DNA from 3 places in the Embleya sp. NPDC001921 genome. Region 2 is predicted to be linked to each of the others. Evidence: riboswitches for the same ligand, from Rfam matches in the RefSeq annotation. Region 2 holds a riboswitch; each other region holds the start of a gene.
The links. A riboswitch is a leader RNA that binds a small molecule or an ion and turns the genes downstream of it on or off. The one in region 2 is predicted to bind cyclic di-AMP.
Positions count from the first base shown of each region.

Region 1: it holds a riboswitch for cyclic di-AMP, as region 2 does, so the genes downstream of both, ACWCPW_RS00380 (transglycosylase family protein) here and ACWCPW_RS15465 (transglycosylase family protein) in region 2, are expected to answer to the same signal.
Region 3: it holds a riboswitch for cyclic di-AMP, as region 2 does, so the genes downstream of both, ACWCPW_RS14840 (transglycosylase family protein) here and ACWCPW_RS15465 (transglycosylase family protein) in region 2, are expected to answer to the same signal.

Region 1 covers NZ_JBSFEO010000001.1:91,860-94,117, reverse strand. The annotation lists gene ACWCPW_RS00390 (phosphoenolpyruvate hydrolase family protein) at 1-437, shown strand, start outside; gene ACWCPW_RS00385 (EthD family reductase) at 579-914, shown strand; cyclic di-AMP (ydaO/yuaA leader) riboswitch at 1,136-1,300, shown strand; gene ACWCPW_RS00380 (transglycosylase family protein) at 1,301-2,044, shown strand; gene ACWCPW_RS00375 (nucleobase:cation symporter-2 family protein) at 2,166-2,258, opposite strand, start outside.
Region 2 covers NZ_JBSFEO010000011.1:61,341-63,598, reverse strand. The annotation lists gene ACWCPW_RS15470 (hypothetical protein) at 1-470, shown strand, start outside; cyclic di-AMP (ydaO/yuaA leader) riboswitch at 817-1,012, shown strand; gene ACWCPW_RS15465 (transglycosylase family protein) at 1,045-2,258, shown strand, end outside.
Region 3 covers NZ_JBSFEO010000010.1:171,148-173,405, reverse strand. The annotation lists gene ACWCPW_RS14840 (transglycosylase family protein) at 20-1,033, opposite strand; cyclic di-AMP (ydaO/yuaA leader) riboswitch at 1,129-1,285, opposite strand; gene ACWCPW_RS14835 (hypothetical protein) at 2,089-2,258, shown strand, end outside.

The sequences.
Region 1 (2,258 bases), on a different contig from region 2:
AGAACCTGGAGGAGACCGGCATGGGCTACGACCTGGAGGTGGAGATGATCCGGCTGGCCGCCGAGCGCGGCCTGCTCACCGCGCCCTACGTCTTCGACCCGGAGCAGGCCCGGGCGATGGCCGCGGCCGGCGCGGACGTCCTGGTCCCGCACCTGGGGCTGACCACCAAGGGCAACATCGGCGCGACCACCGCGGTCTCGCTCGACCAGGCGGTGGAGCGGGTGCAGCTGATGCGCGACGCGGCGGCGGAGGTGAACCCGGACGTGCTGGTGCTGTGCCACGGCGGGCCGATCGCCGAGCCCGAGGACGCCGCGTACGTGCTGGCGCACACCACCGGCGTGGTGGGCTTCTTCGGCGCCTCCAGCATGGAACGGCTGCCGACCGAGATCGCCATCACCGAGCAGGCGCGGGCGTTCAAGGGCATCGGAGCCCGGTAGGCGCCGCGCCGTACGAATCCGGGCACCACGTGCCGGACGCGGGGCGGCACCGGCGGGGCGCACGCGGCGTCCCGCGCCGGGCGCCGGGCGCACAGGGCACCACCGGCAGGACACATCCACCACGACCGCGAGGAGTCGCGTGTGTACAAGCTGACCGTGCTGTATGGCCACCCCGAGGACCCGGCGGCGTTCGACGCCTATTACTGGGAGAAGCACGTCCCGCTCGCCCGCACCATGCCGGGACTGACCGGCTGGACCATCGGAAAGTGCGATCCGGACCCCTCCGGCGCGCAGCCGCCCTATTACCTGGTGGTCGGTTTGTACGCGCCGACCCGCGCGGGTATCGAGGCGACCCTGGATTCGCCCGAGGGCCGGGCCACGGTGGCCGACGTCGCCAATTTCGCGACCGGCGGCGCGACGTTCCTGTGGGACGAGGAGCGGGTAGTCGTACCTGTGGAGCTGCCCGCGACGGAATAGCCCGACGGTGACGCACGGGTGACCACGCGGCCGCGCATCGTGGACGCCGGCGCCGTGACCTGCGAGGACGGCGACATATCGGGCAAATCGGTGTTATTCCAGCCTATGGGGCACCTCACAAAGCGCCCGAAATGTTTGCCAACCCGGCGGCGCGGTGCGTAGCTTCGTGGTTGTTCGCACAAGCGGACTCCCCGGGCGGTACGCCGAATCCTGCCGCCGCCCGAGGGAAGCAGTCGATATCGACTGGCGGCAGGAGCGGGGGAACCAAGTGAGTGCCGGCATCGGCAATGTCGATGTCTGGGGTGAAGCCATGCCTGTTTCAGGCGAGGCCGGGCCAATCGTCCGAACCCGACAGCTAACTTCGTAGGCGCCCGACGAGGTAATCAATGACCTTCCGTGCCATCACCGCTCCCGTTCGCTCGCTCTCTCGTGGCCGTCGCGCCGGCATCGCCGTCGCCGCCGGTGCGGGTCTCGTCCTTCCCCTCGTGGGCATGGCGGGCAGCGCGAACGCGGCGTCCTCGTCCACGTGGGACGCGGTCGCGCAGTGCGAGAGCACCGGGAATTGGAGCATCAACACGGGCAACGGCTTCTCCGGCGGTCTGCAGTTCACCCCGAGCACCTGGAACGCCTTCGGCGGCAGCGAGTACGCGGCGAGTGCCGCGCAGGCGAGCAAGGCCCAGCAGATCGCGGTCGCCGAGCGCGTCCTGGCCGCGCAGGGCCCCGGCGCCTGGCCGGTCTGCTCGCAGAAGGCCGGTCTGACCAAGGGCGGCAACGCGTCCGCCACGGCCGAGTCCTCGACCAGCGGCAAGACCAAGTCCGCCGACGAGCCGAAGGCCGCGGCCAAGGCCGAGTCGGCGACCGAGACCGCACCGCGCAACTCCGGCGCCAACGCGCCGAAGGTCCAGGTGCAGCCGAAGCAGGACGTCGCCGCGCAGGACGCGTCGAAGTCGGCCGCGAGCAAGCAGGCTTCGGGCTCCGGCAGCTACACCGTCAAGGCCGGTGACACGCTCTCCTCCGTCGCCGCCAAGCTCGGCGTCAAGGGTGGCTACCAGACCCTGTACACCGCCAACTCGGGTGTCATCGGTGACAACCCGAACGTGATCAGCGTGGGCACCAAGCTCGCCGTCTGACGCACGAACGGCAACACGTGGGCCCCGTCGAGTACTTCGGCGGGGCCCACGCCCATGTCCGGTCGCGGGGGAGCGGAGTGGGCCGGGGTGTCGCGGTGTTGCCGTTCGCGTCCTCGATCGATCAGGCCCGGCTGGGCAGTTCGGTGGGCTCGGCGGACCGCGCGGGGGCGGGGATCGCCGGTTCGTCGGCGGCTTCGCGGGACGCGGATCCGGT
Region 2 (2,258 bases):
GGACCGGCGCCGGGTGGGGGCTGTTCGCGGCACTGTGCGCGGGCATCGTCCCGGCCGGGTACATCGAGTGGGAGCGTCGCCGCGGTACCTGGGGCGACCGTCACGTGGTGGACCGCCGGCAGCGTCCGCGCGTCTTCGCGGTGATCCTGGCCTCGATCGGCGTCGGCGCGGCGGTCATGCTCGGCGCCGGCGCGCCGTCCCGGCTGGTGTTCGCGATGTTCGCGCTGTGGGGCATGACGGTGGTGCTGCTGGTGGTGAACGCGGCGTGGAAGATCAGCGTCGACTGCGCGGTCGCGTCCGGCATCGTCGCGCTGCTCGCCGTCGCGGGCGGACCGTGGTGGTCGACCGGTTTTCTCGCGGTCGGTGTCGTGTGCTGGTCGCGTGTGGCACTGCGTCACCACACCGTCGCGCAAGCCGTGGCCGGTGCGCTCTTGGGCGCCGCCACCGGGGCATCTGTGGTTTTGGGCTGACAGATATCGGTACATATCGGACCATCTTCGAGTGCTTCTATGGCGCACGTCACATGTCGGGTACCGATGGTCAGCAGTTCGTACGCACCGTGAACCGTCTTTCCGCGATTGCTGCCTGGAGTAATCGGGATATCCACGCTGCGTCATCGAATCGGGCACAATGCGTACGCTTCTCGGGACTTTAGGTCCCGTTATTCCCCCCTTCCGACCTGATTCGTCGGTTTCGGCGAAACGTGATGTTTGGATCCGAGTCGGGGGTGTGCGTAGTTTGGTGCTTCGCCACACCGGTCCGGTGCTCGGCGAAATGGTCTCCCGGTTCGCCGAATCCTGCCGCCGGAGCGAGGCCACGGTACGAAACCCGAAAGGCAGGAGCGGGGGAACCAAGTGGAATGCCGTCCCGGGCGTCCGTGACACGGACGCCCATCACGACGGCTTGGGGTGAAGCCGTGCCCGTCCCTTCCTCAGGAGGGCCGAACACGGCCGGGCGAGACTCTCCAGCCCGAATCCGACAGCTCACTTCGTAGGCGTGGGAGAAGGAAAAATCTTCGTGCAGTCGTTCATCACCCCTGCCCGCATGCCCAAGAAGACGCGTCTCGCGCTGACCCTCGGCATGGCCGGCGCGATCGTCGCCGCCCCGCTGGTCACCGGTCTCGCCACCGCCAACGCCGCCTCCGTCTCCACCTGGGACAAGGTCGCCATGCTCGAGAGCTCGGGCAACTGGCACATCAACACCGGCAACGGTTTCTACGGTGGTCTGCAGTTCACCATCAGCACCTGGAACGAGTTCGGCGGTCAGCAGTACGCCCCGCGTGCCGACCTGGCCACCAAGGACCAGCAGATCGCCATCGCCGAGAAGGTTCTCGCCGTACAGGGTCCCGGCGCCTGGCCGAACACCTCCGGCCCGGCGGGCCTGACCAAGGGCAGCGCCGCTCCGGCCGTCTCGCCCGGCACCAAGTCCACGGTGAAGGTCACCCCGAAGGCCGCCGAGCCGGCCGAGTCCGCTTCGGAGACCACTGCGGCCCCGAAGATCGAGGTCGTCCCGGCGGCCGAGACGAAGTCCGCGTCGACCACCACCTCGTACTCCGTGGTCAAGGGCGACACGCTCTCCAAGATCGCCGCCGCCAAGGATGTCGAGGGCGGCTGGTACAAGCTGTACGCCGACAACCGCTCGGTGATCGGTGGCAACCCGAACGTCATCCAGATCGGTCAGAAGCTCTCGCTCTCCGGCAAGGCCTCGGCCTCGACCGAGTCCGGCAGCACCAAGACCGAGACCGCTCCGGCGGCGCCGAAGACCGAGACCAAGGCCACGGCGTCCGTGAAGGTCGCGCCGAAGACCGAGGTCAAGGAGAAGGCCCCGGTCGCGGCCAAGGAGTCCTCGGTCAAGGCCGAGTCCACCACGGCCAACGCGTCCGGTTACGTCGCTCCCGTGAAGGGCGGCCTGGGCACCGCGTTCGGCACCGGCGGCAAGCTGTGGTCCAGCGGCAGCCACACCGGCCAGGACTTCGTGGCCGCCACCGGCACCTCGGTGAAGGCGATCACCTCGGGCACCGTGGTCAAGGCCGGCAACGGCGGCGCCTACGGCAACGAGATCGTGATCAAGCACGCGGACGGCAAGTACTCGCAGTACGCCCACCTGTCCAGCATCGGCGTGCGCGTCGGCGCCACGGTGAGCACCGGTCAGCAGATCGGCCTCTCCGGCGCGACCGGCAACGTGACCGGCCCGCACCTGCACTTCGAGATCCGCACCACGCCGAACTACGGCAGCGGCATCAACCCGGTCACCTACCT
Region 3 (2,258 bases), on a different contig from region 2:
GGCACGCGTGTATGGCGCGTCATCGCGTGGGGCGAGTCGCCCCGGTGATGGCCATATAGTCGAAGCGCTCGTACTTCACGACCGAACCCGGGTGTGGCGCGTGAATGATGCGGCCCCCTCCGACGTAGATGCCGACGTGCCCTGCGGAGCGGTAGAAGATCAGATCCCCCGGGAGCAATTTTGCTACGAGCGCGGGCACTCTCTTTCCCTGCGCGAACTGGTCGTAGGTGACTCGCGGAATCGAAACACCGGCGGACTGCCAGGCCCTTTGCACAAGTCCCGAGCAGTCGAACGATCCGGGGCCGTCGGCTCCCCACTCATATGGCTTGCCCAACTGCTTCTTCGCGAAGTCCACCGCGGCAGCGGCTTTGGACGAGGTCGCGGCGAATTCCACTCGCGTTGTCGATGCGGGCGGCGTGGGTAGTTGCGTCGGTGAAACCGATTGCGTGGACGTTTCGGAGGTGCCGGTGACGCGCAGGAGAGTGCCCGGGTAGATCAGGTCCGGGTCACGCCCAATGGTGGAGCGATTCAGGTCATAAAGCGTTTGCCATCCCCCCGATACCTTCAAGGCACCGGCGATTCGGAACAGCGTGTCCCCGGACCTGACCCGGTAGGTGGACGCTTCGGTCGCCGGCGCGGGTTCCCGTGTTCGCGGCTGGACCTGCACGGTCGGCGCCGGTGTCGGCGCCGATGGCGCTGCGGGCGTCGATGCGGGTGTGGTCCCGGATCTGGTCAGGCCCGCCTTTCGAGAGCATTGTGGCCAGGCGCCCGGCCCCTGGCCCGCCAGGATCTTCTCCGCCACGGCGATCTGTTCGCTCTTGGTCGCGAGGTCGGCACGTGCGGCGTAGCGTATGCCGCCGAAGGCGGTCCAGGTGCTCTGGGCGATCTGAAGTCCGCCGTAGTAGCCGTTGCCGGTGTTGATGGCCCAGTCGCCCGAACTCTCGCAGGCCGCCACCTTGTCCCAGACGGCGGCGGAGGCGGCCGACGCGTGGTTTGCGAACAAGGACGGGACCACGAAGGCCGCGGTGGCCACCGAGGCGAGTCTGCCGCCACGTGACGATTTGGGACGTACTCGGCGATGCCGCCCAGAGGCTACTCGACGGTGTCGCCCGGTTCCGGAATGCATGGGTGCTCCCTCTCCCACGCCTGCGGGGTGAGCTGTCGGGTTCGGGCCGGAGTTGCCCGGTCGCGCTCTGGCGACTTCACCCCAACCGACGTCGGATCAGCCCGACGCGGTGCCGTGCCTGGTTCCCCCGCTCCTGCCTGCGAATGTCGAGTCGTACGATCGCCGGTGGCAGGATTGGGCGTGCCGACGAACGATATGCGTGTGGCCGAACCCTCGCCGGAAGGCCCGTCGTCGGACCTGACGGATTCCAGGTCTGGCCCGGCGGCGACGTTTGCGCGATCTCTTTTCCGGTATTCACGCGAGGCTTCGTGACGGCCCACCAAGGCTTCGCCGTGCGATGGGCTTGACGGTCCGGGAGTACAGCCCCCGGGGCCTCAATTCTGCGAGGGAGATCCGGCACGCATAGGAGAAAAGCGACGCCGCGGCCAGGTCACTGACTGTCGATGAGGATGCGCAGGCGGTAAGCCGGGACCCTGTGGCGAGCACGCCGTTAAGCAATTCCCATTGCTTTTCGGTCAGTTCCCGGTCGATTTCACGATTCCGTCGTGTGCGCCCGGCGGTTCCGGCACGGCGTCGACTCGGCGTGTTTCTCCTGTCGCGTACCCGACACCGGCAGGCATGCTTCGTATGCTGCCAGGCTCGGAACATGGACGGGGTTGTGCCTGTCGGTGGGCTCGGTACGTGCCCACCTTCATCGCGCCACCGGACACGGAGCGGGGATCGGGAGCTTCGAGCCCGATCACCCGCACCCGGCCTCGCCGCGCGCAGGACGGTGGACTCGTGCGGTCCTGGAAGCCGACAGGGAACGGGGGAGAATGACCATGTTCCAGCGACGGCCGCCCGCTTCGAGCGGAATCGGGCCTGACGCGGACGGATCGAAGGCAGATACGGGTACAGGTCCCGGCGGACGCGCTCGACGTCTCGTCGAGAGCGTGCGTCCAGGGCGCAGGAGCCCCACGGCGATGATCGCCGTGCTCGCGACCGGGGCACTGGTCGCCGCTTCGGTGGTCGTCGGGGTCGGTGCGATGGGTGCGGATGCCGCCGTATCCGATGTCGGTGCCTGGTTGCCGAGCAACGCCAAGGGCCATGTGACGCACGTGAACGGTTTGTCCGGGCAGGTCGACGGCCGCGT